4 regions of the Novosphingobium sp. BL-S-24 genome follow, and region 4 is predicted to be linked to each of the others. Evidence: riboswitches for the same ligand, from Rfam matches in the RefSeq annotation. Region 4 holds a riboswitch; each other region holds the start of a gene.
The links. A riboswitch is a leader RNA that binds a small molecule or an ion and turns the genes downstream of it on or off. The one in region 4 is predicted to bind cobalamin.

Region 1: another riboswitch for cobalamin. It lies ahead of ACZ1JM_RS14150 (TonB-dependent receptor plug domain-containing protein); the one in region 4 lies ahead of ACZ1JM_RS17835 (TonB-dependent receptor).
Region 2: another riboswitch for cobalamin. It lies ahead of ACZ1JM_RS03900 (HoxN/HupN/NixA family nickel/cobalt transporter); the one in region 4 lies ahead of ACZ1JM_RS17835 (TonB-dependent receptor).
Region 3: another riboswitch for cobalamin. It lies ahead of ACZ1JM_RS09880 (TonB-dependent receptor); the one in region 4 lies ahead of ACZ1JM_RS17835 (TonB-dependent receptor).

What each region holds. Positions count from the first base shown of each region.
Region 1 is NZ_CM145488.1:1,828,503-1,836,512, forward strand. Features, by position in the region: gene ACZ1JM_RS14135 (histidine phosphatase family protein) at 1-194, opposite strand, end outside; gene cobT (nicotinate-nucleotide--dimethylbenzimidazole phosphoribosyltransferase) at 191-1,207, opposite strand; gene ACZ1JM_RS14145 (DUF1636 domain-containing protein) at 1,204-1,614, opposite strand; gene ACZ1JM_RS14150 (TonB-dependent receptor plug domain-containing protein) at 1,614-3,488, opposite strand; cobalamin riboswitch at 3,679-3,869, opposite strand; gene ACZ1JM_RS14155 (cobyrinate a,c-diamide synthase) at 3,940-5,256, shown strand; gene mdoH (glucans biosynthesis glucosyltransferase MdoH) at 5,235-7,040, opposite strand; gene ACZ1JM_RS14165 (OpgD/OpgG family glucan biosynthesis protein) at 7,067-8,010, opposite strand, start outside.
Region 2 is NZ_CM145487.1:864,689-872,698, reverse strand. Features, by position in the region: gene ACZ1JM_RS03920 (DUF535 family protein) at 1-829, opposite strand, end outside; gene ACZ1JM_RS03915 (response regulator transcription factor) at 1,266-1,484, opposite strand; gene ACZ1JM_RS03910 (response regulator transcription factor) at 1,758-2,003, shown strand; gene ACZ1JM_RS03905 (choice-of-anchor A family protein) at 2,473-3,537, shown strand; cobalamin riboswitch at 3,628-3,869, shown strand; gene ACZ1JM_RS03900 (HoxN/HupN/NixA family nickel/cobalt transporter) at 4,126-5,124, shown strand; gene ACZ1JM_RS03895 (nitrilase-related carbon-nitrogen hydrolase) at 5,135-6,148, opposite strand; gene ACZ1JM_RS03890 (MFS transporter) at 6,192-7,658, opposite strand; gene ACZ1JM_RS03885 (TonB-dependent receptor) at 7,765-8,010, opposite strand, start outside.
Region 3 is NZ_CM145488.1:960,948-968,957, reverse strand. Features, by position in the region: gene ACZ1JM_RS09895 (TonB-dependent receptor) at 1-934, shown strand, start outside; gene ACZ1JM_RS09890 (arylsulfatase) at 960-2,621, shown strand; gene ACZ1JM_RS09885 (SUMF1/EgtB/PvdO family nonheme iron enzyme) at 2,769-3,320, shown strand; cobalamin riboswitch at 3,435-3,683, shown strand; gene ACZ1JM_RS09880 (TonB-dependent receptor) at 3,897-6,023, shown strand; gene ACZ1JM_RS09875 (hypothetical protein) at 6,675-7,517, shown strand; gene ACZ1JM_RS09870 (serine hydrolase domain-containing protein) at 7,924-8,010, shown strand, end outside.
Region 4 is NZ_CM145488.1:2,595,121-2,603,130, forward strand. Features, by position in the region: gene ACZ1JM_RS17815 (LysR family transcriptional regulator) at 1-765, opposite strand, end outside; gene ACZ1JM_RS17820 (malate synthase G) at 905-3,031, shown strand; gene ACZ1JM_RS17825 (DUF2490 domain-containing protein) at 3,140-3,823, shown strand; gene asd (archaetidylserine decarboxylase) at 3,931-4,785, shown strand; cobalamin riboswitch at 4,892-5,135, shown strand; gene ACZ1JM_RS17835 (TonB-dependent receptor) at 5,361-7,496, shown strand; gene ACZ1JM_RS17840 (PepSY domain-containing protein) at 7,501-8,010, shown strand, end outside.

The DNA of each region.
Region 1 (8,010 bases), 770 kb from region 4:
CCGGCTATCCCATCAGCCGGTTTGGAGGCTCGGGAGAGGTCGGATGATACGACCTCGGCAAAGGTAAGATCGACACTGCGGGCAACACATAAGTCGATGCCGGCGGGCAAAGGCGGATCATCCCGATGCCCCAGCAGCAGCCCGGGATGTTGGGGGATGCCATGACGCATCAGATGGACCAGAATCCCGCTCATTGGCTGCTGGACACCGCCGCTTCTTCAAATGTCGCCATTTCGGAATGCGCCGCCAAGGCCGCGCGGACGATTGGCACCGCTAAGGCGGCACCCGTTCCTTCGCCCAGCCTGAGGCCAAGGTTCAGCAGGGGGGCGAGGGACAGGGTAGCCAGCAACCTTGCATGCCCCGCCTCCGCCGATGAATGCGCGGCCAGACAGTGGTCGGTAAATCGGGGATTATGCCGCACCAGCGGGGCAATCGCTGCACAGGCGATGAAACCGTCGAGAAGAACCGGGACCCGTGCCAACCGTGCCGCCAGAATAGCGCCAGCCATTGCCGCGATTTCACGACCGCCCAGATGGCGCAGTGTTTCGAAAGCATCGGTGCAATGGTTGCCATGCAGGTTCAACGCGGTGTCGATAGCGGCCACTTTACGTTGGAAGCCGGCATCGTCGATGCCAGTTCCGCGCCCCGCCCAGTCCGTCGCCGTCCCTCCTACCGCCTGAGCACACATCGCTGCGGCTGGGGTTGTGTTGCCTATCCCCATTTCACCGACGAGCAACAGCTGCGTGTCCGGCCGCAGGCACGCCGCGCCTTCGTTGAGCGCGGCGAGGCACTCTTCCGTCGTCATGGCCGGTGCCTGAGTGATGTCTTCGGTGGGATGATCGAGTTCCAGCGCGATGATGGACAGGTCGGCTCCGCATGCCCGCGTGAGCACGTTGATCGCTGCGCCCCCCTTCTCAAAGTTCGCGACCATCTGCGCGGTCACCTCACTGGGATAGGCGCTGACACCTTGGGCGACGACCCCATGATTTCCAGCAAACACTACCGCCTGTACCCGATCGACCCGGGGGCATTGCGCCCCCTGCCATCCGGCCATGAACACGGCGATGTCTTCCAACCGGCCGAGTGCGCCAGCCGGCTTGGTCAGTCGAGCTTGGCGCGCAAGGGCGGCCGCCCGGCTTTTCGGATCCGGCCCGGGGAGGACGGAAAGCGCGACAGAAAAGGCGGTGGCGTCGGCAAACCGGGTCATGTGCAGACAAAGCCCTCGGGCGGTGTCCGCGTGATGAAGTGCCCCTTCACGCCCTGCGGCCATTCGCGAAACGGCACTCGGCCTTCCTCGCTTGCTGCGTGCGCTACGGCGTATTCCAAGATTGCCCGAGCCGCATCGTGATCGGGGGCAAAGTCTCCGAGGACGTAACCGACTTTGCCCGGCGCCCGAATATGGACAGTGCATGATCGGGAGCAGGCGAACAGGCAGGGCATGGCCTGTACGGCCACGGCTTGCAGCGCCGGGTCCGCCTCCTGCACTTTTCGCAATGCATCGGCCAGCACCGCGCCGTCGCGGGGGGCATCGTCATTCCTGATCCTGCCATCCCCGCTGTATCGGCAGGTGCTGCAGACAACGACCGACGGCCCGGGGGCGACAGGTTCCAGCATCAAAAGCGGCTCCGCAGTCCGAGAGTTACAGTGCGGCCCAGCGTTCCGTATCCCGCTGCCGTTTCGTAATGCGTATCAGTCAGATTTTCGACGCGACCCTGGACGATCAGGCCATCGCTGACTTGCCATTGGCCACGCAAGTCGATCAGCCAGTAATCATCGAGCGTCGCCGTGCCGGTGGCGGCGTTGAAACTTTCGCCGGAGTAGCGTGCCGCGATCGAGGCGCGCAGACCTTGCGGCAGATCGATGCCCGCTTCCGCATTCGCCAGATGGCGGGGCACGCGTTGGAGCTGGCGCCCATAGGTAGCACCCGGAGTGCGATCTTCCGCCCTGATCCAGCTGTAGTTTCCGTTGGCGAACAGCACGCCAAGCCTGCCCGATGCAGACAGTTCGATGCCCTCCGCCTTGGCTGCCTTCACGTTGGCATAGTACCCCAGGCGCGAGGTCGAGGTGCCGGGTATGTAGCAGGCGGCGGGCAGTGTTCCCCGGACCGGACAGTTGGAGAAATCGATCAGATTGTCGGTATCACGATTGAACCAGGTGGCGGCGACATGAAGCACGTCGCCCAGATGCTGTTCCGCACCCACTTCCCAGCCATTGGCTTTTTCCGGAACAAGGTCCGCCGTGCCGTAAATGCTGAACGACTGATAGAGCGACGGTGCCTTGTAGCCCTCAGAATAACTGGCGCGCAGGATGGTGGCGCCGTCATTGGGCGTGAATACGGCTCCTGCGCTGACCACGGTGTTGCTGCCGAAACGGGACTGGTCGGAATACCGTGCCCCCCCATTCAGCGTCAGCCCTCGAACCGGCGACACGCGCAACTCGCCGTATAGGCTATCGGTGTCCACGCTATTGGGGGTGAGCACATACGGCGTAGTGCTGTTGGAGGGCGACGCCGTCGTCATCCGCTGTTCTTCGCGCTCGGCACCGAATACGGCCTGTATGGTGTCAGAGAAAGTGTACGTACCCTGATATTCAAAGCGACGCACCCGGCCGTGGGCATCGAAGCTGATCTGCCTGATCCTGCGCGCGGGATCGTAGTTCTCGCGATCGGTCTCGCCCTGCAGAACAGCCAGCCGGTTTAACAGTCGCCCGTCGAAGAGCGCGAAGTTCAGGCCGGCATAGCCAGACCACTCCCGAGTGAGCCCGTAGGCGCGGGTATCGCCAGATGTCCCGTCGAAATCGTTGTTGGATTTCGACCAGTAGCCACGCAGGTCAAGACTGACGCCCGGGGCGATCCGGACGGTAACGGTGCCACTTGCACCGGAACGGGTGTAGCCATCCGCCTCTGTCCCATTCGACCGGGCGGAGATCCCGTCTGTCGTGAACCGTGAACCCGCGAGACGCCAGTCTACCGCCTCGGACGTGCCGCCGATCCCGGCGCGCGCCGATACGGTGTCGTGCGTGCCTGCCTCCAGGGCGAAGCTGCCCTCCAGCGGCTGGGTGGGGCGACGGGTGCGTACATTGATGACACCGCCGATCGCGTCGCTGCCCCACAGGATGGATTGAGGGCCACGCAGAATTTCAATCCGATCGATGTCATCGAGCAGGAGGTTGGAAAATCCGTAACCACCCGCCGTCGACGAAGGATCGGACAGGCGCATGCCGTCTATCACCATTACGCTTTGCCCGGCGTCGGCTCCGCGGATGCGTAGCGATGTGGTGGTGCCATAGCCGCCATTGCGCGACAGGCTGATGCCCGGAGTGCGCAGCAAGGCATCGGTAACGGCGACTGGTTGCAGCGCGACGATCGCCGGTTCATCCAGGATGGTGACCAGCGCGGAAACTCGCTCTGCGGCCACGGGGGTGCGCAGGGCGGACACGACGATGCGTTCTTCCGCTCCCTCTCCGCTGCCAGATATGTCGACGGCCATATCAGGGGCAGTTTCCGCCAGGGCGGGGGATGAGGCGAGGGCAAGCGCAAGGAAAGCGGGAATACGGGCGTGCAATGTATGATCCTTCAGCAGACGACATCGACGGCGAAAGGCGATGAGCCTCACGCTGTCAGGCTGTCGTCACGCTAGGAGTTCACACCCCCGTCCGTCCGGCACACCCTGTCCGGTCGAAGAACGACTGCGTCAGGCAGGTCTCCTGGCTCACGGGTCAGTGCCGGTTCGGCCGCCTTCTCAGAACCCGAAGGTTCCAATGGCGTGATGGCCGATGGCTCACCGCTTACAGTTGCAGGGGCAGCCCGGGCATCACACCCGCGTTCCCTTTTGATCCCCTTGCGGGGAACCTGTCGCGGCGCGGCAACTATCGTGCGATGCCGCCACGTGCAAGTACCCGATGCTTGCGCGCAAAAGTTAACGCGCATACTCGGCAGCGATGACGAACGGCCTCCACCATGATTGCCCGGCATTGCTGGTGACGGCACCCTCTTCCGGCCAGGGCAAGACGATGCTGACGGCTGCCTTGGCGCGGCACCATCGAAACACGGGACGCCGGGTGAAGGTGTTCAAATGCGGGCCGGACTTCCTGGACCCGATGATTCTGGAAGCCGCCTGTGGCGAGCGGGTCTATCAGCTGGACCTGTTCATGTGCGGCGAAGAACAATGCCGCGATATGCTGTACACGGCGGCGGGCGAGGCTGATCTCATCCTTATCGAAGGAGCGATGGGCCTGTTCGACGGCGATCCGTGTGCGGCAGACGTCGCGCAGCGGTTTGGCCTGCCCGTGCTCGCGATACTCGACGGATCGGCGATGGCGCAAACTTTCGGTGCGCTGGTGCATGGGCTTGCGACGTATCGTTCGGGGCTGGATCTTCACGCGGTGCTCGCCAACAAGGTCGGCACGCCGCGGCATGCGGAATTGCTCCGGCAGGGAATCCCTGACACCATCAACTGGTGGGGCACTGTGGCGCGCAACACTGAGAGTTCGCTGCCATCGCGGCATCTGGGACTGGTGCAGGCGAGCGAAGTGGCCGATCTCAATCGCCGGCTGGACCACCTTGCGGAGCTACTACCGGACGAAGCGCGGCAGCTTCCGCCGCCGGTCCGGTTTGCCCCATCTGCGGTAGACCCCGATGCGCAGAAGTCTCTGGAGGGCAGGCGCATTGCGATAGCGCGTGATGAGGCATTCGCTTTCATCTACCCCGCCAACGTCGATTGCCTTGTGCAATCGGGGGCCAGGTTGGAGTTCTTTTCCCCATTGGCTGACCACCATCTGCCGCCCTGCGATGCTGTCTGGCTGCCTGGAGGGTACCCGGAACTGCATCTGGATAGGTTGAGCGCCAACGCATCGATGATTGCCGCTATACGCGAGCATCATGAGCGAAACCTGCCGATCCTCGCCGAGTGTGGCGGTATGCTGTATACCTGCGAGGCGCTCACAGACTTGAGCGGATATAGCGCTCAGTTGCCGGGCATTTTCCCGGGCCGGGCAACGATGCAGCCTCGACTGGGGGCGCTTGGGATGCAGCAGGTAGCGCTGGAGGATGGGGTCATGACCGGCCACACATTCCATTACTCCTCGTTGGATACGCCTCTCACCCCGTTGGCCCGATCGATCACACCGGATGGCCGGGACGGAGAAGCGATCTACCGGCATGGCTCGCTGACGGCGAGCTACATGCACCTGTATTTCCCATCTGCCCCGCAGACAGCGGCGAGGCTATTCGGCAGTCAGGCTTCGACCACCGCGTGATCGTTCGACGGCGCGCGCGGTTCGGGATGGGGCAGGCGGGGCGTCTCGGTGATGCCGGGCTCGGGCACCTGGAAGAAACGGGCGGCTTCCGCCTTCGCTCCAAGCGCCTCGCTTGACGTCAAGCTGATCAGCCAAGGCGACAGAAGCAGCCCGATGATAATCGGGGAGAGCCACAAGGCGGTCGACGTATCCAGGAAGGCCGTCGCCGCCAAAGCAACGCCCAGCAACAGATGCTCGCGCAAGTCTGGCAAAACTTCACGGATGGGAATCCGGCGGGCGTTGCGCGATTGAGTGTTCCACCCCGCCGAAATGCCCAGCAGCAAGCCGAGTAGCGCCTTGGTTTGGGTTACCATCGTTACTGGAGCCATCAGCATGCCCAGCACGATCTCCAGCGGAACCGTCCGCAGAATGGCACCGGTTCCGCCGAAACTGCGGCGGCGATCACGATCGGCAAGCATCCAGATGGTGCCCATCAGCTTCGGGCCGAACAGCAGAACCACCGTAAGAGCTAAAACGCTGGGCGGAGCGAGCGTAACGAATCCGCCCCCCGTTCCCTGGGTGGCCACTTGGCCGATCATGGTAAGTATCAGCAGCAGCCACCCGGGTGAGGTCAGGTAAGCGGACGCTCCGATCAGCAGATGCAGGCGGCTGGTCCAGTGCAACCCTGCGGCGTCCAGAAGCTGGATATGCTGCAGGTTGCCCTGCATCCATCGACGATCACGAATGGCGAGGTCCACGATCGTGGGGGGGAATTCTTCATAGCTGCCGCCGATCATCACCATGTGGACAGCCCATCCCCGCCGCCTCAGCAGCGCAGATTCCAGCATGTCGTGGCTCAGGATATGACCGCCGAACGGGGCCTTCCCGGGCAATTCGGGAAGACCGCAGGATTCGGCGAAGGCGCGTGTGCGGACAATCGCATTATGGCCCCAGAAGTTCGACTCCGCCCCTGACCACCAGAGCAGCCCCGCGCTCGCGATCGGGCCGTACGCCTCGCTGGCGAACTGCATCCACCGCTGGAAAAGGGTTCGCGCGTTGGTGATCATCGGCACGGTCTGCAGCAAGCCGATCGACGGGCGCTCTTCCATGATCGATGCCATGCCGACGATCGTGTCGCCGCTCATCATCGAATCCGCGTCCAAGATCAGCATGCACTCGTAGGAGGAACCGAAACGGCGGACCCACTCGGCAATGTTGCCGGGCTTGCGGGCGGTGTTCTTTTCCCTGCGGCGATAATAGACTTTGATCGGCGCTTCGGCCGCCAGTTCCCGCCACGCCGCTTCCTCGCGCTTGCCGTGGAACGGATTGGAATCGCTGAGGATGAAGAAGTCGATCCAGGGCGCACCGCCCGAAGCCGCAATCGAGTGCGCCATCGCTCGGACGCGAGCGAAGACTTCCTCGACGCCTTCGTTATAGACCGGCATCAGCACCGCAGTGCGATGCCTGAGACTGGCGGCTGGGCTTGGAAGAGCGGTGAAGCCCGGGTGCTCCCCGGTGATCAGCTTCAGAAAACCGACCGTCGACGTGACAAACCCGAAAGCGATCCAGCAAAACAGCGGCACGAAAAAGAGCAGAAGCGCCACTTCCACCAGATCCAGGCCATCGCGCGACAGTTCCATGCGGACGGCGCTCGACGCGGCAAGGCCGATCACCGCCGTCAGCGCGATGAGCAGCAACCGCTTCACCAGCATGCCGTGCGGGCTGGTCAAAACCTCGATGGCGCCGGGCGGGTTGCCATACAGGTTCTGCACCGGCATCCCCAAAGGAGCTTCCGCCGGGAGCATCGGCAAGGGGACCGCTGGCCTTACAGTCACGCGTCGTCCCCCGCGCCAATCGCTTTGATCACGGTCTCGCTTAGCGCCGTATCACCACGCTTCAGGAAGAGGCGGAACTGGGCCTGGGTCAAATCCTTGGTCCTCACATCCAGCATGACGCGCCAGCGCGCATCTTTCCGGGCCAACGGATAAGCCGTGGCAGAGGAAATGGCTCCCTTGGGCAGATCGGTTTCCGCAACGACACCGCTATTGCGATCAAGCCCGGCCAGAGCAGGACCTTCAAAATCGAATACGAACTTGCGCACGCCGGCCACCGGCGGGGCACCGGGAATGCCGCCCGGACCGTCGTACAGATCGACACATCGCGACGCACGATCAGCTGTCGGATCGTTTGAAGTCCACGTCAGCTTATAGCCCAGATCGCGCCGTTCACCTGCCTTGGCCGGTCTGTCGCTCCGCCAGAACATGGCGATGTTATCCATCGTTTCGCTTTGGGTAGGCATTTCGTAAAGGCACACCGCGCCTGTTCCCCAATCGCCTTTCGGCTCCACCCACAGTGAGGGGCGGCGATCGTAGAAAACACCATCATCCTGATAGTGATCGAATTCCTGGTCGCGCTGCAGAAGGCCGAAGCCTTTGGGCGATACGGCGCGAAATGAATTGAGCGTCGCTGCGGAAGGATTTTCCAGCGGCCGCCAGATCCGCTCACCATCGCCTGACCAGATCGCCAACCCATCCGAATCGTGGATTTCCGGCCGCCAATCCCGCCGCGCTCTTGGGGGGCTGGATTGGTCGTACCAGAACATGCTCGACGCTGCAGCTACTCCCAGCTGTCGCACATTGCGCCGCATGAACAGAGCTGCTGTTACCTGCTGTGTGACGCTGTCCGATCCCTTGCGACAATCGAAAGCATATGCTCCGGTAAGGCTTGGCCCATCTAGCAGCGCATGAACGCGTACCGTGTCAGGTCCGGTCTGCT
Region 2 (8,010 bases), on a different replicon from region 4:
GATCGCGTGCGCGCACTGTCGCGCGTACAGGGAGTTCAAACATGGTGTCATCAATGCGCACGGCGCCGCGTTCAATCCACACTTCGTCATAACTGACGCGGACTTCCGCCCTGCTATCGCCAAAGTACGGTGCGCGATGGTGCTGGTACTGATCGGAAACCAGTAGTATCCGCGCTACGCCCAGTTGTATGCAAAGCATGCGGAACAGCTCGATCAACAGATCACGGGGCCGCATGCCATGTGCCTGACGGGTGAGATCGCGGTAAATGTCCATTATCTCGGGAATGTCCCTTGGATTGCGGCCCTGTACCGCGCCGACATGGGCAATCAGGTCGCCAGCTTCCCGTCGCAAGGCGAAAGCGATCGAATAGATGCGGTCGTCTCCCCGGAACAGGTTAAGCACCAGCGGGCCTTCGTTCTTGAACCAGATCGCCTCATCCAGGACCAGGCGTAGGCCAGGGTCGATCGCGGACAGATCGCCGATCATCGTCTCCCGCTGCTCATGCGGGTCGAACAGCCATCGCAGCCTGACCATGGCGTCGTAATGATCGCGAAGTTTGGTCAACCGCGTACGCGCATTCCAGTTGGTCGATTGGTAGGGATGGATGACCGCGTCCAGCATCGTGGGCCGAGCGCGTAAGCGACGACGGAAAGGCGTGTCTTCGTCCTGGCGGATCGCGGAAAACAGCAGGTCTTGGTTACGCCAACCGGAATAGACGAAACGCGCACGCTGAAACGCGGTGTTCAACATATTGCTTTCAGCGACAATTGCCGATGATCGGCAAAGCCAGCTGAAATACAGGACCATGGCCGAAAACCCCGACGCCATGACTAGTATAGCAAGTAAAACTGTGAAGACCGGGACGGCATATCATAGCGAAGGCCGCCGGCTTCCCGATCTTTTAGTGTTGCGACTCGGGTGCAAGCGCCTCCGCGAGCGAGCGGATGGACCGCCCGCAAGCCCCCCGATCTGCCTGATCCCTGACGTCTAGTCATTCAGTCCCCGCTGATATTCTCGCTTTGGGAAAGTTGCACATGATTGATGCCCTCGACATAGGACCAAGTACCTAGGCATTATGCCTCATGAAATGTGGTGAGTCGGAACAATGGCCTGAAAATCAACAAGGCGAATTAAGTAAGCGCCACTCACAATAGATCAGTGAAATTGTGCACATAACCAAGAAGAGGAGGGAGTTGGATTGCAAATGCGAACATCAACCCTGCCCTCACCGGGGCGCACAAAGGCGTGTGAACTGCCGCAACTCTCACACCAGCCCGTTCGCAATGGCGAAGGCTACCATGTGGGAACGGTTTCGCGTCCGGGTCTTGAGACGGATGTGGTCGATATGCCGTTCGACGGTTCGGGGTGCGATCTCGAGCTGTTTGGCCACTTCCTTGGCGGACAGGCCTTGAGCGATCGCGCGAAGGATCTCCGACTCGCGATTGGTCAGCGTTTCGAGGATTGTGTGCCGATCTTCAATCATTGGCCCGAATCCAGTTGGCAGCAAATTGAGTCAAAGCGCGTCTCCATCAAAGCTGATCAATCTTCGTGGCAAGAGCGGACGGGCGCAACGGCAATAGATGTACGTAAAAATCGGACTTAAGACTAAACTTGTACTATTTGGTTAAGGCGTGTTATATAAAAATATCAATCGTAGAATCCACTAGGGTCGCCCCACAACACATATCGCATACCCGGATTACCGAGCATTTAAATCGGTGATTCTGAGGGATTTTCACGCATATAGGGGGTTATCATGGATAAACTTAACAACTTGCAGCTGACCGTCCGTGAGTCCGAAGTAGTCGGTCTGGTGGCGCGAGGCATGTCTGCCAAGGAAGTTGCAATTACGCTGTCGATCGCGCCGTGCACGGTCGAGCGCCATGTTGAAAACGTGCGACTAAAGACCAGAACGCGCAATCGGGTGCACATGATCGCCTATGTCATCCGTAACGGCATGCTTGGTGACGGAACGTCAGGGTACATCGTACACGCCGCCTGAGCATCGGTTCATCAGGCTGCAGCTGGGTTTTTGGACGAGAGGCCGGCACAATTTGACGTTCGTCTACGGACGTACCGTCAACGTGTTCACGCCGGCCTTTGTCCAGGCCAAATAATATCTTTGCGTGCCACTCGGTCTCCTGCCTCCTTTCAAGGATGACAGTCGTCCGATGCTCCTTTTCGTTCCATCTGGTGCGGTACGGTCTTTTGACCCCTCACTTTATCCAGCCGCTGGAACGCTTTAACTACTATGGCCATCCCCAAACGGTGTCCAGAATTAGTGCAACCGCAATGGTTTGAATTTGGCGCTCGTTCTTCGGGAGGAGCAGGCCACCACCGGGTATCAAGATAACAGGTAATAGCTGGCGTGTTCCGCGAAGGGACACCGCCAAAGTGCGACTTTCCAATCGCACCGGCTGCGATACGAGGGCCTCGGCACTTCCGCCACGTGAGACCCACCCGTGACAGCAATTCGTATCGCTTCCTTGTCCGTCGCGGCCATTGCCGCTGTGATTGCTGCCAGTCCGGTTCTTGCCAGTTCGGGTATGATTGCCGGCACCGATGTGCTGCGCAACTGGAACCTCGTGGTTCTGGGCGATCTGACGTCGTCATCCGAGGTGGAAGGGCGCACGTTCGTCGGCGGAAACCTGGAAGGCAATTCGTCGAACTATCAGATTCAGCCGCTTCCCGCTTCCAACACTGGCACGCCGGGCCTGACCGTGGTGGGCGACGTCAACGGCGGCCACAAGAACCTGAACAACGGTTCCGGCGCGATCGTTGGCGGCAACGTCAACAGCGGCCTTAATCTCAATGGCGCCGCGCAGACGGTTCTGGTTGGCGGCTCGATCAGCAACACCAACGTCAACAACAACACCGTCACGGCGGGCCTTGCCGCCAGCGATCCAGCCTTCGCGCAGAACCTGACCCAGCAAAAGAGCCTGATCGAAACGTCGATGACCGGCCTCAGCGTATCGATGAGTAAGCAGACGGCTAATAGCGACCTCACGATCAGCGGCAATCGCGGCACGTTCGATGCCAAGCCGGATGGCAGCGGCGTTGCCGTTTTCAACATCTCGGCCAGTGACCTGAACAAGATCGGTGAGATCCAGTTCAATCTTAACGGCGCGGACACGGCGATCGTCAACGTATCGGGCGGTGCGATCAAGCTGGACGACAACTTCCTGGGCGGCACCCAGAACCTGGGCGAACATGTGATCTGGAACTTCCCGGATGCCAAGGACCTTTCCTTGACCACGGCCTGGGGCGGTTCCGTGCTCGCCCCCGGCGCGGCCGCCAGGACTGCCAATTACATCCAGGGATCGGCCGTATTCGGCAGCCTGGTGCAGAACGGTGAAATGCATATCGGCACGTACACCGGCGGTTATCAGGTTCCCAGCGATCCGGGTACGCCCAGCACTCCCGGCGGAAGCTCGGGCGGCTCCCCGGTGCCGGAACCGGGCGTAATCGGCCTGATGGCTTTGGCGACCGGCGGTCTGATGCTGCTTCGGCGTCGTCGTCGCACCCCGGCGAACTGAACCTTCCGAAAGCCCGATACCCGCGATCCGGCCTTGCGGCCCGGCGCGTGTACGACTAGGTGCGATCGTGTCGATCCGGCTTTGAGGCGGGTCGGCATTGATCGCGTCGGTGCCCCGAAAGGGGCTTAATAGGGAACGCGGTAAGAGGGGTGCCCCCTCGAAGCCGAGGCTGTCCCTGCAACTGTAAGCGGCGAGCGCGATGCATAGGCCGGCGACCAACGCGGTACGCCGGCAGCCACTGGGCCGGACGCTGAAACATGCGAGGCCTGGGAAGGCCATGCATCAAGCATTGACCCGCGAGCCAGGAAACCTGCCGGCGTCTGGTCGCTCTTGCCGTGGCCCAGGGGTTGGCCAAGGCACGGATACTCCGTCTGAGCGACGTACGTGCGGCGGGGCCGCACCGGCATACCGTGCCGGCCGCTGATTGGCGTCCGTCCGGCATGGATGCGCCGGCCGCTTGTGCGGAAGCCCCTCCGTCAGGTTCGCTGACGCCCGGGGTATCGATGAATGCAATACCTGAACGACGCGCCCGGCGCGCCTTCGCAACGTGGGAGTCGGACGGCTTCCCATCGAGGCGCCGGTCCCCGGCTGCGCTCTCGTGCCACCGCGATTATATCGTGCCTGATCGGGGCGAATCTCCTGGTATGGGGGTGGGCGTTCAGCGTTTTCCATTCCAGCCCGGTACTGCTGGGAACCGCCTTGCTCGCATGGAGCCTGGGGCTGCGCCACGCCGTGGATGCAGATCACATCGCGGCGATCGACAACGTGACGCGCAAGCTGATGCAGGACGGCCAGCGACCACTGAGCGTCGGGCTATGGTTCGCGATCGGCCATTCCGCCATCGTCCTGATCGCGGCGACGACGATCGCCCTTGCCGCCAGTACGCTCGACGATTTTGAGGCATTCGGTCGGTCCGGTGGCGTGATCGCGACGATTATCTCGGCCGCATTCCTGTTCGTCATTGCCATCATGAACCTCGTCATTCTGAGAGGCGTCTGGCAGCGGTTTCAACAAGTTAGGCGCGGTGGCAGGATCGTGGAGGACGATCTTGACATGCTGCTGGCCGGGCGCGGTCTGATCGCCCGCATCCTTAGGCCGGTGTTTCGGCTGGTGCGGCATCCCTGGCACATGGCGCCGCTTGGTTTTCTTTTCGGCCTGGGCTTCGATACCGCGACCGAGGTGGCGATACTCGGGCTGTCGGGCGCCCATGCAGCGGATGGGATTTCGCTGGTGACCGTCCTGGTATTCCCGGTGCTGTTTGCGGTCGGCATGGCGCTGGTAGATACCATCGACGGCATCATCATGCTGGGTGCTTACGAATGGGCATTCGTGAAGCCCATTCGCAAGCTCTATTACAATGTCGTCATCACCGCGATTTCCGCGCTGGTAGCGCTTGTGATCGGTTCGATACAGACGGCGGCGCTGCTGTCTGACAAGTTCGGGTTGGAAGGCGGGGTATGGTCAGGTGCGGCCATGCTTTCCGAGCATTTCAACACCCTGGGTTTCCTGATCATCGGGCTATTCATATTTTGCTGGATGGCCAGTTACGCCGTCTATCGCTGGAGCGATCTCGACTCAGTGGGCTGATGGGCGAGGTTCAGACCGACTTGCCACCATTCCAGTGAGATTGGATCTTTCGCCAGGCGTCCCGTTCCACGTCGATGATTTCGTCGAACTGTTCGGGAGCATGATCGGGCCATCGGTCACTGGGCCAGTGGCCTGTCATGGCAGCAGCAATCGTGGTCTGTGGCTGGATCTGCGCGAGGAAATTGGCTGCCGCTTCCTCTCGCCATTTCCGCAGGGCCGGGATGTCCACGCGCGCCAGCATGACGGTGGTATCCGCTGCCACATTTTTGCCGATCTGCTCGCCTTTGTAATCGTAGATCGTTGATGGCGGTGACTGTGGGCCACCGTCGAAATTGGGGCTGGCGAGATAGACCATGTTCTCGAACGCGCGGGTGGCGCGTACGTGAAACGCGCCTGCACGCTCCAGATAATCGAGGTGGGTTCCTGCCGCCGCGATGGGATTGACGATTACCTCCGCCCCTTTCAGCGCCAGCGAACGGCACGCCTCCGGCCAATGCGGCTCCGCCCCGATCGTGGCCGCCATCCTGCCAAGGGGGGTGTCGATCACCGGGAAGAACGCGTCCTCGCCAAATGTCTCGATGAATTTGGAATAGACGTCGATCGGGCTGGTTCGCAGCGACAGTGAATAGCTCTTGCGATGGACGAGCGCGAGATTGCCGTCCGGCGCGATGATCGCGCACGACAGGAAATAGCGGCCAGGGAAAGCGGCGTGACGTTCGGGCGCCTGAACGACGATCCACGCCCCCATTCGCCGCGCCGCCGCGCCGATACGGTCCAACTCCGGCCCCGGAAATTCCAGCGCGGCGTCATGCCACACTTCCGACGATACCATGGCGTGCCCGCTGATGCCGAACTGCGGAAAGACGATCAACTTTGCGCCGTGGTCACCGGCGACTCGTTCAGCAACAGCGATGGTGTGGTCGATATTCGCCAGCAACTTTCCACGATCGGGCCGCCCATCCACAAACATGGAGTTCGGCACCACACGGCAGGCGGCCATCGTATAGGGTTCAATCTGAGACATACCGGTTTCCAACGTAGTGAGGGCAGGGCGGTCTACCCATTTGTCAGGTGATCGCACCAGCGGGATCGGCGGCGGGGTCGACAGCACTTTCGGTGGAAGGTATCGCTTCGTCGTGGCGCTCTGCCGCGGCGAGTTCGTCGGCGTCCAGCTTGTAGAAGCACATTGTCAGCAGCGCACCGGCCATCGCCAGGGCAGGGATGACCGATTCGCAAAGCATGATCGCGCGAATCGCTTCCGGTCCTTGCTTGCCGACCGCCCCATTGCCTGACGAAACATATCCCATCACCGACAGAAACGCGCCCAGCGCGGCAAGCGATGCGGCAGAGGACAGCTTGTCCAGCAGCGTCGTGATGCCGGCAAAAGCCCCCTCGCGGCGCTCGCCACTCCGCACGAAATCAAAGCGAACGGCATCGGAAAGCAGGGCGTAGGCGCAGAGGATCATCCCGCCTCCGGCAAGGCCGCCGATCACGGCGCGCGCGCCGATGCCGAGCAGACTTTCCCCCGGCCCGGCCAGAAGCCACGACAGGTGCGTCGATCCATAGACCGCCAAGGCAATCATGTAGCACGCGCGCCGACCCAGATGACGCGATGCGAAGACCCACATCGGCATCGAGAACACCATCGCCACGGTGGTCAGCATGAAATAAGTGCCCAGCACCTGATCGCCGACATTCAGAACGAATCGCGTGAAATAGGCAAAGCTCGCGGATCCGATCACCGTCCCGAAAAGCAGGAATACGTGGGCGATCGCCAGCACACGAAACGGTCGATTGGCCCAGACGACCACGAACTGGCGCCATACGTCGAACCGCGGGCGCTTTGCGGTGGCGGCGGGCGGCACGGTGCGAGGCGCGTCCTTCAACAGGCGGACGGCAGCGAACGTGGCGACAAAAACGATCGCGCCGACAAGGATTGCCAGCAGCAAGTGGCTTTGTCGGCTTGGCCCGATCATCCCCAGCATCCACGTTGGCAGAGTGGACCCGAGCAGCGCACCGATCGCATTTCCATACGTGCGCCACGCCATCAGCCGCGCGCGTTCGGTGGGATCGGTCGAGCTTTCGACGACCATCGCGAAACCGGGAATGGTCATCAGCGTGTAGCCGGACGCATGGATGGCCAAGGCCAACGCCACAAATATCTCGGTCAGCAGTATCGACTGAAAGTCGGGCGCGCCGAACAGCATCACCACGCCGAGAGGCATGGCTAAGCCACCGGCAAACAGGAACGGCAACCGTCGCCCCCACCGTGATCGTGACCGATCGCTCCACGCGCCGACGGTGGGGTCGAGAAACCCGTCGTAAATCTTGACGAGGGCGAAGATCAGGCCCGCCGTTCCGGCCGAAATGGCAAGGCTGTCGGTCATGAACCGCAGGCCGAGTACGGTGACGACGTTTTGCCCTGCCGCATGAGCGAGTGGGATGCAGAGCGAGCCGATCCTGATGCGCCACGCCTGTTTCCCGGACGAGACGGGCGGCGGCGCGGTCATGGCCGGGGCAGACAATGAAGCCACGATGTTCTCCTGATGGTCGCATTCTCGACCATGATGTGCCGACAGATGGCTTCGCAGACGTAGTTAGCCTGCGCGGGCTTCGGACGGCACGCGCAGGCCAGATCGATCAGAACCGCACGCCCATTTCGAAACCGACCTCAAGCGGGCGACGGGGGGTGGCGTGGAGGCACTGCTGGTTGGAGCCATAGAAGGCCGTATTGGTCTCGATAAAGCCGCATGTGGTGGTGCCGCCGGCAAGCCCCGCGCCCATCGTGCGCCGGTTGTTCAGGAGGTTCCGGCCGAACAGCGCGAAGTCGACCGCCGGGGTCGTCCAGGCGATTCGCGTGTTGAGCGTCCAGGAAGAACGAACGGT
Region 3 (8,010 bases), 1.1 Mb from region 4:
CAGCTTCAGCCAGTTCTGGGTCGGCGGCAATGACCTGTCCATCCTGTCCCCCGCCGATCGGGCGATCGCGACGGCGGCCCGCGCCTCCCAGCGTGAACTGGCCTTCGACGCCCGCGACAGTTCCAATGCCATATCGGGACTGGTGACGCTCAGCTACAAACCCGCCGACGACGTGCTGGTTTACGGCACCTACTCTCGGGGCAGCAAGTCCGGCGGGCTCAACCTAAGTCCCGGTGGCGCATCCCGCCCGGTGATCGCGCCGGAGAAGGTCGGCAATTTCGAAATAGGGTTGAAGTCGCAATGGCTCGACCACCGGCTGACCTTCAATGCCGCTGCCTATCTGACGGAAGTGCGCGACTACCAGACGAACATCAATGAGCAGACCGGCCCGACGACCTCGATCCAGTATATCGCCAATGTTCCCAAGGTGCGCTCGAAAGGTTTCGAGACGACGTTGAATTTCGCGCCTGTAGAAGGCCTGCGGCTGGGTGCTTCGGCGGCCTACACCGACGCGCGCTATGTCAGTTACAAGAATGCCGCGCAGGCACCCGAGCGCGCCTATCTCGGCCCGATCCAGGATTTGTCGGGCACGTCGTTTCCGCTGGTGCCCAAATTTACCTATACGTTGAATGTCGATGCATCCCGACCCCTTAGCGACGGCGTCTCGGTCTACACCCGTATCAATTATCTCCATCGCTCGTCGACCAATGCGACCGCGACGCTGAGTTCCTATGGCGTCATACCCGCCTATGGCGTGCTCAACGCCCGTGTCGGCCTCAGCTTTCTTGAGGGGCGCTATGACCTGTCCGTATGGGCACGCAACCTGGCGCAAAAGGACTTCTTCGTGACGAAGGTGGTTCAGCCAATCGGCGTAGTCACGGGCCTGCCAGGCGAACCGCGCACCCTGGGCGCCACATTGCGGGCAAATTTTTGACCGCAGCAGCAAAGCAGAGGACGATATGAGAAATATCATCAGCCGTCTGGCCGCAACAGTCGCCCTGGCAGCCATGACGATGGGAACCGGCGGCGCGCGGGAATCGACAGCGAAGAGCCGGCCCAATTTCCTCATCATCGTCGCCGACGATCTGGGTTATTCGGATCTGGGCGCGTTCGGTGGCGAGATCGAGACGCCCAATCTGGATAAGCTGGCGCAGTCCGGCTTGCGTCTGACCGGCTTCCACACCGCACCCGCCTGCTCGCCGACGCGGGCCATGCTGCTGACGGGCAGCGACAGTCACCGGGTCGGGCTGGGCGCCATGGCCGAAGTGATGGCGCCCAATCAAACAGGCCATCCTGGCTACGAAGGCTATCTGCGCGCCGACGCGCCGACGCTGGCGGAGCGACTGGGCGCGGCGGGCTATCGCACGCTTTACTCCGGCAAGTGGCACTTGGGCGTCGAACCCGACCAGGACCCGCACGCCCGTGGCTTCCAGCTCAGCTTTTCGCTGGCGCAGGGCGGCCACAATCATTTTGGCGGGGGCATGGGTTCGAACCCGAAATATGCCCCGACCTATCGCGAAAACGGCGTGCCCGTCACCATACCGGCCAACTTCTATTCGTCCGACTATTTCGGGCAGAAGCTGGTCGAGCAAATCAAGAGCACGCGTTCCGGTTCGGACGGCAAGAAGCCGTTCTTCGCCTATCTCGCCTTTACCGCGCCGCATTACCCCTTGCAGGCTCCACCCGAAACCATCGCCAAATATAAAGGGCGCTATGATGCGGGCTATGAGGTGCTGCGGGCCACGCGACTGAAGCGGCAGCGGGAACTCGGCCTGATCGATGCATCGGTGCAGCCGCACCCGTTGGTGGACGCCCAACCCTGGGAGACGCTGTCGCCGCGCGACAAGCAGATCGAGGCACGCAAGATGGAAGTCTATGCGGCCATGGTGGATCGGCTCGACACTGCCGTCGGCCAAGTGGTCGGTGCGCTGAAGGAAACGGGCGAACTGGACAACACCATCATCCTCTTCCTGTCCGACAATGGTGCCGAAGGCATGGAAGCCAGCCGATCGGGGCTGAAAATGCTGCGCGACATGGTCCCGCCCGTCAAGGCGCCCGAAGACATCGGCAACGCGGCATCCTACGCCACCTATGGCGAAGGCTGGGCGCAGGCGGCGACCGCGCCATCCTATCGCTTCAAGCTCTATGCCACGGAAGGTGGCACCCGTTCCGTAGCCTTCCTCACCGGGCCTGCGGTGCCAAAAGGGCAGATTGGCCGCGCATTTACGCATGTCACGGACGTAACCCCGACCTTTCTCGATCTCGCCGGCATTCCGCAGCCTTCCGCGCGAGGGGCGACGGCCCAGCCGATCGACGGTCGAAGCTGGAAATCCTTTTTGCAAACCGGCGCGCCGGTTTATGCTGCGGGACAGCCGATCGGCTCCGAACTGTTCAATTCGCGGTCCATCCGTGACGGTGACTGGAAGATCACCGATATCAGCGACGGGAAGTGGCGCCTGTACAACGTCGCCGCCGATCCCGGCGAAACGCGCGACCTTTCGGCGCTTGAGCCGGCCCGCAAGGCAGCCCTGGTTAGCGTCTGGAATGATTACGCCAGGCGCGTGGGCGTGGTGCTCGCTGATCCCCTGACTCATCCAGGCCCACCACGGGGGGCGGACTGACGATGCGGATCCGGCTTCCCACCCGGTCCATGGCCTTGATCGCTGCGCCTCTGGCTGCGATCGTCGGCGGCTCAGGATCGCCAGCGCCGACTGTGTCGCCGTCGCAATGCGACAGCCGGGACGACCGCATCGCCGTTCCTGCCGGCGGTGCTCCTCGGCGAGGACGGGCCCGGCCGCCCGGGCAATAGGGTAACGACCGCCGCCTTCTGGATCGACCGCCACGAAGTCACCAATCGCCAGTCTGCGGCTTTCGTTGCAGCGACGGGCTATCAGACCCGCGCCGAACATGAGGGGGCGTCTGCCCTTTTTGTTCAGCCGCTCGCACCTGTGCCGCTCGACAATGCTGCGCGCTGGTGGCGCCTGGTAAAGGGTGGGAACTGGCGCCATCCGCAGGGGCCGGACACTAATCTGCAAGGCCATGAAAACGACCCGGTGGTCCATGTCGATCGCGAGGATGCGAAAGCTTATGCCCGATGGGCCGGTGGCGCGTTGCCGACTGAAGCGCAATGGAACAGGCCGCGCGCGGCCGGTAGGACGGCCCGCGCAATCCGACCAGTTGGGCTTTTCACTCCGACGGCAGGGCGCGCGCCAACGTGTGGGAAGGCCCTTTCCCGATCCGTGACACAGGCGCTGACGGCTTTAAGGGTCTGGCGCCGGCAGGCTGTTTCGAGCCGAATGACCGGGGCGTTCACCACTTAGACCCTCCGCTCTGGTGTCAGCCTGGGGAGGCTTATTCCGACGGGCAACGACAGTCACTTGCGAAACGATATTCAGCGTCATAAGAAGCGCCGTCTCTTTCTGCTTCGGCAGGATACAGACATAGATCGCGTCGGTTCCCCGGAAACGGGGATTAAAAGGGAATGCGGTGCGGGTCCTTGCAAGAATCCTATGCCGCAGCTGTCCCTGCAACTGTAAGTGGCGAGCGCGATATACATGTGCGGACGGCATTGTGCCCCAACCGCCAGCCACTGGGCCGGACGCTAAATCCTGCGAGGCCTGGGAAGGCCGTATATCAAGCGATGACCCATGAGCCAGGAGACCTGCCGGCGTCTGGTCGCTCTTGCCTTGGTCCAGGGGATGGCCGCGGCACGGTGAACTCCGTCTGAGCGACGAACGAACGGCTGGACCTGCAAGTGCGGGAATCCGGGCGGTTGGGTGCGCGTTCCCGACGTTGCGGCAACCGTTCCTTCTTCGCGCCACCACATCTCCAACCGTTCGTAACTTGTCACTTGGCGCCCCTCACAACAGGTGCGCCGCGAAACGAACGGGGGTTATATGCAGTATTTCAAGAACGTCATGCTCGCTGCGGTTGGTCTGTCCTTGCCGACCGCTGGTTATGCCCAGACACCGGCGGAAGACATCAATCCCACACCTGACGCCATCATCGTGACGGGTGTGGTCGATCCGCTTCGGCTCAATCTGAAGACCGAAGGAGCCAGTCGCCTTGGGCTTACACCGCTCGAAATGCCAGCCAGCGTCGAAACGCTCGATGGCGACGCGATCCGGTTGCGGGGCGATCTGACCATCCAGGATGCTGCCGCGCGCGCTACTGGTATCGTCAACACATCCGGGGTCTTCGGCTATGGCCTGTCCGCCCGCGGCTTCACCGGGCAGAATTCGGTTATGACGCTCTACGACGGGATGCGGATGTACAACAACACGCTGACCTTCCCGGCTGACCCGTGGATGGCGCAAAGCGTGGAGATTCTGCGTGGACCAGCCTCCGTTCTATATGGTGAGGGCGCCATTGGCGGCGCGGTGAACGTCGTGCGCAAGCAGCCCTCTGAACAGATAGAGGTCAGCGGCCGCATCGGCATTGCATCCTTCGACAGTCTGAACGTCGCGGCGGGCGCTGGCGGGCCGATCACGGACGCCATCGGCTTCCGGGCCGATGCAAGTTATCGCCGATCCGAAGGCTGGATGGACCGCGGCGATTCTGACGCGATCGCCTTGTCGGGGGCCATTCACCTGAAGCCGACGGATGCGCTCTCCATCACCTTGTCCCACGACCATAGTAACCAAAATCCGCGGACGTGGTTCGGCGTGCCGCTGGTCAACGGAAAGCTGGACCGATCGCTGCGCCGGAACAACTATAATGTCGACGATGCCCGGCTGCGCTTCCGCGACAATTGGAGCCAGGCAAAAATCGAATGGGCAGCATCCGATGCGCTGACCATACGCAGCACCTTCTATCATCTGTGGGCCAACAAATATTGGAAGAATGCCGAAAACGTCACTTATGTGCCTGCGACGGCGACCAGCACCGCAAAAATTCAGCAATCCAGCTTCCTGGAACTCTATCATATCCAGAAGCAGACCGGGAACCGGACGACCGCCAATCTCACCCACAGGCTGGGCGGGATGGAGAACCAGATGGTTGTCGGCTTTGACATCAACCGTATCAGCTACAAGAATGTCAGCAACAGCGGCAATAACGCAACCCGCCTGGTCGATGTGAAGGATCCGGCTTTCACGCTTTTCCTCCACCAGGCCAACGCGCCTACCAAGCCCCGTTACACCAATAGGATCCGGCAATATTCAATATTTGCCGAAGATCGGCTGCAGTTCAGCGAGCAATTTTCTCTGGTTGGCGGCCTGCGCTACGACCGGCCTAAGATTACAAAGACAGACTATGTCAACGCGGCGAACAATTTCACGTCGACGCCGGACGCCGTCACGTGGCGGGTCGGGGCCGTCTATAATCCCGTGCCGACGCTCGCGCTCTACGGCCAATATGCGACCGCAGCCGATCCTGTTGGAGCACTGGTATCGACCAGTGTGGCGCAGAGTGATTTCGACCTGTCCACCGGTCGGCAATATGAAGCGGGCATCAAGCATGTTTTCTGGGGGGGCCGGGGCCAGTGGACATTGGCGGTGTATGACATCGTCAAGCGCAAGCTGCTGACATCCGATCCTTTGATCCCCACGATCCAGGTACAGGTCGGCGAACAATCCTCTCGCGGTGTCGAAGCGTCGCTGTTCCTGGAGCCGATCGATCGCTTGAGCCTTACCCTCAACGGTGCGCTGCTGCGTGCGCGCTACGACGATTTTGCGGAATCGGTGGGCGGGGTTCTGTTCCAGCGCGCAGGCAACCGCCCCAGCAATGTCGCCACGAAAAGCGCCAATGCGTTCGTCAGTTGGTCGTTCGCCGATGACTGGGTCATCGACGGGGGTGTCAGCTATGTGGGCAAACGTTATCAGGATGCGGCCAACAGCCGTGTCGTCCCCGCTTACACCTTGACGGACGCCGGTATCCGCTGGAAGTTCATTGAAGGCGCGAGTGCGGCGGTACGGGTGCGCAACATCTTCAACGAAATCTATGCGCGTGCGACCTATGGGGCGTCGCAATGGGTGCTGGGCGATCCTCGCACGGTGGAGGCGACCCTTCATGTCGCTTTCTAAAGTAGCAATCATGACCCGGCCAAGGCAGTCGCCACTCTCGCTGACCGCCTGGACCAAGAATGGGAAGCGTTGGCTTTATGTCTTCCATCGCTGGGTGGGCATCGCCTTATGTCTGTTGTTTGCTATCTGGTTCTTCTCCGGATTGGTCATGCTCTACGTGTCCTTCCCCTCCTTCCGCGCTGAGGAACGGGTTGCGACGGCAGCGCCGATCGAATGGCAACAGGTGCATGTTGGTCCGGATCGGGCACTGGCGAAACTGAATCTGGCTGCATTTCCTACCGAAATGCGGCTTGGCATGACGGGTGGCGGACCGGTCTATCGGTTCGTTACGCCCGACGGGCGGCGCGCCGTGTCGGCGCGAACGGGCGATGAAATCACACAGATCGATGCGCCGCGTGCGGAGGCGATTGCCTCCGCCCTTACCGGCGCACCGACAGTCTCTATTACTACTGTTGACCATGACCAATGGGTGGTCACGCGCGCCTACATGGCGATGGCCCCGTTCTGGCGGGTAAGGCTTGCCGATGCCGTAGCGACCGACGTCTACATCAGCCAAAAAACCGGTGAGGTCGTGCAGAATACGACCGCACACGAACGATTCTGGAACTGGTTGGGCGCATCCCGCACTGGATCTATTTCGAGGTGTTGCGGGTGTTTCAGGAACCATGGCGCCAGACAGTCCTGTGGACGTCAGGCATCGGACTGCTGGGGGCGATTGCCGGCGTCTGGATCGGCCTGTTGCGGGTCCGGCTCCGCAATCGCTACAAATCAGGGTCGGTCAGCCCCTATCGCGGCTGGATGAAATGGCATCATGTCGCGGGCTTGGCGGGCGGGTTGTTCGTCATCACCTGGGTGTTCAGCGGCTGGCTGTCCATGAGCCCATGGGGTGGATTGCGGGACAAGGCGGGTGGCGATGTGGCAAGGCTCTATGGCGCAGCGCGCCCCGGTTTTCCTGCTACTAATGTGGCGATGCTGACGCGGGCAGCCACAGGTGCGCGCGAGGCTCGCTTCACCTATGTTGGTGGTCGGCCGGTCGTCAGCTTATGGGGCGAAAGAAAGCCCCAGTTGCTGGACGGTCTTACGGGGCAGCAAATGTCGATGGATGAGGGCCGGATCCTCATCGCTGCACAGGCCGCCATGCCCGGCTCGACGCTGACCGGCGTGGATCGGCTGAAACGTCCCGATCGCTACTGGTATTCGACTGGAAATGTGCGGGACGACAGCCGACCGCTGCCCGTGCTGCGGCTCAAATTCGACGACGCTGCGCAAACATGGTTGCATATCGATCCAGCCACTGGCGCATTACTGGGTCAGGTTGGATCAGGTGCTCGCAGCTATCGTTGGCTGTTTAGCGCGCTGCACAATCTGGATTTCCCATGGCTGCTGATCTGGCCGCCGATGCGGCATACTCTGATCTGGCTGTTGTCAGGTGCTTGCCTCCTTATTTCAATCAGCGGTATCGTTGTTGGTTGGAGACGTCTTTTCCGAACTTAAACCCGGAATCGCCTCTAGCAACATAAGTATATGGGCGTTTTGTCGACAGGTCGATGATGATCGGAGCAGTGAAATCAATCGGCTCACAGAGACTGTATGGTCTGCTAATTGGAAATGGAGGTTTGAAAGGCGGTAATTAGGTCGATGGCTGAATGGCAGCTTTTTGGCTTGCCGGAAATCAGGCGATAGCCGCCGTTCTCCACATGTTTTGCGACACCATGGCTTTCTCATTTCCCAATGTCCGTGAGGGCATTTCGGGATTTTGCAATTGGAACAGGTTTTGGAAATGCGAAGCCTACAGAAGACCGTCGGCGTGGTCGGCAGAGCGACTCTCCCGCTACCTGTGGGAATGGCTATGACGGCGCGTTAAATAGGTTTGACCGCTTCGTCGTGATAAGGATCGAGATTGACCAAGAATATGAGTGGCTGGAGCCGTCGATCCGTGATGGCCGTAGGTGCCGGCGTAATAGCCACACCAGGCTTCGGGATGGCA
Region 4 (8,010 bases):
GACGGCATAGATACCCGCGCGGTCCGATCCACGCACGTCTGGCAGCACCCTGACCAGATCGCCACTGGCGAGCTCTTCGCTCACGTCCCACAACGACCTCAGGGCTATTCCCGATCCAGCCACGGTCAGTTCACGTATCAATTCGCTGCTGTTGGTTCTGACGCGACTTTTGACATCAAGGCTTAGTCGCCCATCCGGGCCAATCAGCTGCCATGGACTTTGGCCATCGGCAGCCAGGAAATTATGTTTCCCGAGATCTGACATCGATGCGGGGGTGCCGTGGGATTTCAGATATCCAGGTGAAGCGCAGAGAACCCGGCTATTCTCTGCCAGGCGGTGTGCGACCAATGACGGCGACGGAACTGACGTGATGCGGATCGCCAGATCGAAGTTGTCGCGCAAAATGTCGGTGAACCCATCAGACAGCTCGACCCACAGATCGACACCGGGGAACAATTGAAGGAAGGGTTCGATGCAGGGGGCAAGGTGGAGACGACCGAAAGAAGTCGGGGCGGTTATCCTCAACGGACCTTCCGGCACGGCGGTGCCATCCGTGGCTCGCGCTTCAGCTTTGGAAATAGTTTCGAGTATCTGGACGAGATCTTCGAAAAAGCGCCTTCCGCGTGCCGTGGCGTCCAGCGTTCGTGTCGTACGATCAAGCAAGCGCACGCCAAGCCGGGATTCTAGACGCGCCACGCGTTTTGACACCATCGCCGGCGATATACCGAGGTTTCTAGCAGCGGCACTCATGCTGCCAGCTTCCATCACTCGCACAAATAAAGTTAGATCAGGGTCCACATCTTTTCTCTGGAAGAAAAACTGAAATTACGTGATTTCTTCCGATGATCAAGGCAATCCGGGGGCAATCGAGCTATACCGAAGTTCGAAATATAACAGGAGCGACATGATGGACCGGATGGTGACACGTGCAGGCCTTAAAGTTGATCAAGACCTGGCTGCCTTCATTGAAGAGCAAGCCCTCTCGGGTACGGGCTTGGATACCGCCGAGTTTTGGTCAGGCGCCGCCAACCTTTTTGAGCGTTTTGCTCCCCGAAATCGTGATCTGCTTTTCAAGCGGGATGCGCTGCAGTCGCAAATCGATGCGTGGCATCATGAACGCGCTAGCGGGGTGATCGATGCGGACGAATATCAATCGTTTCTCCGTCAGATCGGCTATTTAACCGACGAACCCGCACCCTTCCAGATCGCCCCAGGATCATTGGATCCAGAGATCGCCAGCACGGCAGGTCCGCAGCTCGTAGTTCCTATCCTCAACAGCCGCTTCCTGCTGAACGCGGCCAATGCCCGTTGGGGCAGTTTGTATGACTCGCTTTATGGTACGGATGCACTGGAGGCACCAAGTTCCGCAAAGGGTTACGATGCCGAGCGCGGTGCAAAGGTCATCGCATGGGCCAAAACATTCCTCGATGAAGCCGTGCCCCTCGCCACCGGCGGATGGGCCACGCTTACCGGACCTGAAGCGATGACGCTGAAGAAGCCGGAGCAACTGATCGGGACGTCGGCAAACGGCTATTTGTTCCGCAACAATGGCCTTCACATCGAAGTGGTGTTCGATCGCGACCATCCGATCGGCAAGAATGATCCGGCGGGCATTTCGGACGTAATCCTGGAATCAGCGCTTACGACGATCTGCGATCTGGAAGACTCCGTCGCCGCAGTCGATGCTGAAGAAAAGATTGCCGGGTATGCCAACTGGCTGGGGTTGATGCGAGGAAATCTGGAAGCGACATTTGCCAAAGGCGAGGGCTTCATGACTCGCCGCATGAATGCTGACCGTCAATACAAGGCGGTTGATGGCGCGGAGATTACTCTTGCTGGGCGCAGTCTGCTTCTGGTTCGCAACGTCGGGCACCTGATGACCACGCCTGCGGTACTCCTGTCGGATGGTGGCGAAGCACCCGAAGGGATCCTCGACGGCATCGTCACCAGCCTTATCGCGATGCACGATCTCAACGGCTCGGGCGAGTGTGGAAATAGCCGCAGCGGTTCCGTCTATATCGTGAAGCCCAAGATGCATGGGCCGGAAGAAGCGGCGTTCACCAACGATCTTTTCGATGCGATCGAAGACTTGCTGGGGCTTGCCCGTCACACTCTCAAAGTCGGTGTCATGGATGAGGAACGGCGTACGTCGGCCAACTTGGCTGCGTGCATCGCCGCGGTGAAAAACCGCATATTCTTCATCAACACCGGCTTCCTCGATCGCACTGGTGACGAGATGCACACCTCGATGCACGCAGGCCCGATGATCCGCAAAGGTGAGATGAAAAGCAGCTCTTGGCTGACCAGCTATGAAGACCGAAATGTCCAGATCGGGCTGGCTGCTGGATTTTCCGGCAAGGCGCAGATCGGCAAGGGGATGTGGGCAGCCCCGGATCGGATGGCTGATATGCTGGAACAGAAGATCGGTCATCCGAAATCGGGCGCAAGTACGGCCTGGGTGCCATCGCCAACTGCTGCGGTCCTGCATGCCACTCACTACCATAAGGTCGATGTTTTTGCCCGGCAGGCGCAACGTGCTGATGAACCGGTGGCGTCCCTGTCTGATCTTCTTACGATACCGGTGGCAAGTGGCCGCAACTGGTCGTCAGAGGAGATCGAGCAGGAACTGGAAAACAACGCTCAGGGAATTTTGGGCTATGTCGTGCGTTGGATCGACCAGGGAATCGGATGTTCCAAGGTTCCGGACATTCATGACGTTGGTCTGATGGAAGACCGTGCGACCTTGCGCATATCTTCCCAGCATATTGCCAACTGGCTCCTGCACGGCATCGCAACCGAGGAGCAAGTCGATGCCGCGTTTCAAAAGATGGCGGCCAAGGTCGACGAGCAGAATGCGGGCGACCCGAATTATGTCCCGATGTCCGGAAATGAGGCGAACAGCGTGGCTTATCAAGCGGCGAGGGACTTGGTGTTCAAGGGGACATCGCAGCCCAATGGTTACACGGAGCCTCTGCTTCATGCCTTTCGGCTCAAAGCAAAAGATCAGAACGGGATCGCGTTGCCGGCGTAAGTCCAACCGGCCTCAGAAACAGTGAGACACATTCGGTTGTCACAAACGACATGAAAGTGTCATCAAAAAGTCATACGCCGCGCTTCGACAGATTCGGAGTGACGCGGGATGAAGCAGAGAGTTGCATCGGTAGCAGGCGTGATCGTCAGTCTTCTGGCGGTCGCGCCCGCCTGCGCATCTGAGGATGAACAGGCTTGGGTAGGCGGTACGGCCACCATCAAGCTCAGTGACAAATGGCGCTTTTCTCAAGAGGTGGTGTCGCGTTTCAGCAATGACCGCAACGGGCTGTACGAAGTGGAGATGAACTCCATGATCGGGTTGAAAGTGGCGGACAAAGTAACGGTTTGGGTGGGATATACGCATGATCCCAACTATGAAGCGGGTCATTTCACGGTGATGGAGCATCGTGCACGCCAGCAGGTCACGTTCGACAATTTTCTAAAAATCGGGCCAGGCAAGCTCAGCGCCAGACTACGGACCGAGGAGCGTTGGCGCGAGGGCATTGATGGTACAGCGTACCGAGTTCGCCCCTACGTCAAATATGTCGTGCCCTTCCACCCGGGCGGAAAGACCGCGCTGGTGCTCAGCCATGAGAGCTTCATTGACTTAAATAAGACCAATTTCCAGCGTGTTCAGGGCGAAGAGCGAATGCGCAATCAGGTTTCGGTAACCTCCGCCCTGACCAAGAAGATGAGCTTGGAAGTAGGCTATCTTCATCAGCATGGCTTTCGGCCGGATGCGGACGACAGCAATGACAATGTCGCAACCGCGTCTCTCAGTTTGAGTTTCTGACCGTCTGAGAATGCAAAAAACAGCCCGGGCAGTTGACCGCATCGCTTAAAAGCGTGAAGTCCCCCTTGGAGTATCGCGAGCGAGGCTGCTCAGCGTTTGGGGGGCGGATGTCGTACAGATTCAAAGTGATGCTTCAGCATCTGTTGCCCAAGCGTCACTTGACGACCTTTGCCGGCCGTGTAGCTCGCGCTCAGGCCGACAGATTAACGACCGGCCTCATCTCGTGGTTTGTCGGCAAGTACAAGGTCGACATGACCGAGGCGGCGGAACCTGAACTACGCCATTACAAGAGCTTCAACGACTTTTTCACTCGTGCTCTGAAACCGGGGGTCCGACCGCAGGCGGACGCTGACTTTGTGTGCCCCGTGGATGGAGCGATCAGCCAGTTTGGCGCAGTGGACGACCACCATATCCTCCAGGCAAAGGGGCATCGGTTCACCGTCACCGAACTGGTGGGTGGCGACCAAACCCTGGCGGTCCCGTTTAGGCACGGCAGCTTCGCGAACTTGTACCTGTCGCCAAAGGATTACCACCGGTTGCACATGCCGTGCGCTGGCAGGTTGAGGCGGATGATCTATGTTCCGGGGTCGCTGTACTCAGTCAATCCCGCCACCGCTCAGGGTGTACCCAAGCTTTTCGCCCGTAATGAGCGGGTCGTCTGCGTGTTTGATTCCGCCGATGTCGGGCCTTTCGTTATGGTGCTTGTGGGCGCCACGATTGTTGGAAGCATCGCGACGGTATGGCATGGGGTCGTCAATCCGAAGCGTACCGGCACCATGGCGGAATGGACCTATTCCGATCAGGAAATCGTTCTCGCAAAGGGCGAGGAGATGGGCCGGTTCTTGCTGGGGTCGACGATCGTAATGCTGTTCCCGTCCGACACAATCACGTTTAATCCGCAGTGGGCGCCAGAACGAAATGTCCGTCTCGGTGAGTACATGGGCAACCGTCCTGAACGATAGATATCCTTACCGCGCTAAGAGACGAGTGCTCTAAAAAGGTTACTCTAGACATCTTGCCAATCTTGCAATGAAACGCTAGCCGCAGCTGCCCGCAACTTCTTTGAGCTGCGGGCAAGATCGCGTTGGTGCTTCGCAAGGAGCTTAAAAGGGAACGCGGTGAGAAGGGTTTTCCCTTCGATGCCGAGGCTGTCCCTGCAACTGTAAGCGGTGAGTGCGATGCATATTCGCGGCAGGCCAAGGTGCCCTGTCGCAGCCACTGGGCCGGACGCTAACTCCTGCGAGGCCTGGGAAGGCCGTGCATCGTGCGATGACCCGCAAGCCAGGAGACCTGCCAGCGTCCGGTCGCTCTTGCCTGGGTCCAGGGGATGGCCAAGGCACGGTGTACTCCGTCTGAGCGACGACCGCGCGGCAAGGGGCCGCAGCGCCGGGGGGATCCGGCGGGTGTTGTTGCGCCCGCGCTCCCGCGTTGCAACTGTTTCGGTACGTTGCCGAAACGCCTCCCCTACCGTTCGTAACTTGCAGCTACGCCGCCTGCTTCTGCAGGATTTCGGCGTCCATGAACGGGGGAATGAACTTTGACTAATATCCAATTGCCCGCCCATCGTAAGTTGGCGGCGGGCGCATCCGTCTTCGCGCTGCTTCTAGGCTTGCCGGCTCGTGCGGAGGAAGCCGACAGCACATCCGCAGACAGCATTGTCGTAACGGGCCTGCGCGCTCAGGACCAGCTGGACACAGCAAGCAGCGCTAGCCGTCTTGGCATCACGGTGTTCGAGACGCCCGCCAGTATCGAGGTCCTCGACGGCGATGCGATCAGGGCGCGGGGGGATTTTTCCATCCAGGAAGCCGTCAGCCGCGCTACTGGCCTTACGTTTCAGGGCTCCCCTGGCAATGGTAACACGGCAATGGCTGCGCGCGGGTTTTCGGGCCAAGGGTCGGTCCAACTTCTGGTGGACGGGACCCGCCTGTTCGTGGCGTCCGGCACCTTAACTTTTCCCGTCGATCCCTGGACGGTGGACCGCATCGACGTGTTGCGGGGTCCAAGCTCTGTCATATCCGGCGAGGGTGCCATCGGCGGTGCCATCAACGTGATCATGAAAAAGCCTGTGACCGATCGCAACGTGATGCAGGCTCGTGTGGCCTACGGTTCGGACAATACGATGCAGATCGCGGCGGATGCGGGTGGGCCCGTGGGTGGCGGTCTTTCCTATCGCTTGGCCGCCAGCATCAGCAGATCCGATGGATGGTTGGATCGCAACAGCGACAACCAAAATATCGCCATTTCCGGCGCCCTACGCTGGGATGCGACGTCAACGCTCAATTTCACGCTGGCGTCCGATTATGGGGACGTAGAAATCCTGCCGTACTTCGGAACACCATTGAATGCTGGCCGGTTCGACAAGCGCTTGCGTTTCATCAACTTCAACATCGCGAACAACCAGGATCACTTCCGTGACAGTTGGACACGTCTGTCTGCTGAGTGGCACGCATCCGACGCGCTAACACTGCGTAACGTGGCTTATTACCTCAGTTCGAATCGCGATTATCTGAATGCCGAAAGCTATCGGTTTTCTCCAGCGACCGGACTGGTCACCCGAGGCGACTATCTCAACATCATCCATCGGCAGGATCAGATCGGCGATCGCGGCGATGTAACGGTAACGACACCGTTGGGAAGAGACGTGGAAAACCGGTTACTGGTCGGCTTTGACGTCAATCGGATCAAGTTTCGCCATATCAATAATTCGCCTTATGGCGGCAGCACGGTGGTCGATCCGTTCAATTTCGAGCCGGGTGGTTTCATCACACCTGTGCCTACTTCTCTTGGCTTCCGCACGGTGACCACCCAATATTCTGCGTTCATGGAAGACCAGCTTAAACTTGGCGAAATGCTTTCGCTGGTGGCGGGATTTCGGCAGGATTGGTACGACCTCGAACGCATTGATGCGCGCACGCCGGCAAACGGCTTTAAGCGCAAGTATCACAGCAGCTCGGGTCGGGTTGGGGTAGTGGTGAACCCGACAGCCGACACCGCCCTCTATGGTTCGTTCACGGTTGGCACCGATCCCATCAGCGCGTTGATAACTACCTCGAACGCGCAGAAGGACTTCGGCCTTTCGCCTGCTCGCCAGTTCGAATTGGGCGTCAAGCAGCGTTTCCTTGACGGACGCGGATCGGCCTCCGTTGCCTTGTTCGACATAGAAAAGCGCCGCCTCCTGACACCTGATCCGGAGAACCGCCTGATAACGCAGCAGGTCGGCAGGCGCACGTCGAGGGGCATAGAGGCGACGCTTGCGGTGCAGGTCACAGACGCGTTCGGGATCGAAGCCAATGGCACTGTGCTCAAGGCTCGCTTCAAGGAGTTCGGGGAGGTTGTAAACGGGGTGGTCATCGACCGTGCCGGCAAAACGCCGCCGGGTATTCCGACCAAAACGGCAAATATTTCGGCGAACTGGCGTTTCGTTGAGCCATTGCAGGCGCGGGTGTCCGCCCGTTTCGTCGCGCCGCGTTTCACCGACAACGCCAACACGCTACGGGTGCCCGGCTATGAAGTGATTGACCTGGGCCTGCGCTGGACCATCAGCGATAAGTTGGCGATCGATGGACGGGTCAGCAATGTTTTCGACAAGATCTATTCCATCGGCAGCAGTTCGTCGCAATGGCTGCTGGGAGCCCCCCGGCGATTTGACGTTCGCCTCGACATGAGCATGTAGTCCGATGGCCCGCCCGGCTTTCATCAAGGCTGGCTTGCGGTGGCTCTATTGGGTCCACCGCTGGCTGGGCATCGCAGCCTGCGTGTTGATCCTGCTTTGGTTCGTGTCCGGGCTGGTCATGATGTACGTGCCTTATCCATCGCTGACGGATGCTGAGCGATTGAGCAGGCTGACGCCAATTGATTGGAGCCGGATACGGATAGGGTCTGATGAGGCGCTGCGCCGCGCCAAGTTATCGGAATTCCCTGATGACCTGCGGCTGGACATGGCTGCTGGTGAGCCGGTTTGGCACATCAAAACCAAAGCAGGCCGACTGGCGCTGTCTGCCGTCGACGGCCGCGCGTTGGTTGCTGCTGACGCTGCGTCCGCTGCCGCAGTGGCGCGTCGGTTCTCGCATTCGGGGGCGATAAGGGCTGTAGAGCGGATCCACGACGATCAGTGGACAGTAGCGCAGGGCTTCAAGTGGGCTCGCCCGTTATGGAAAGTTTCGCTTGCTGATGGGGAGGGCACGCAG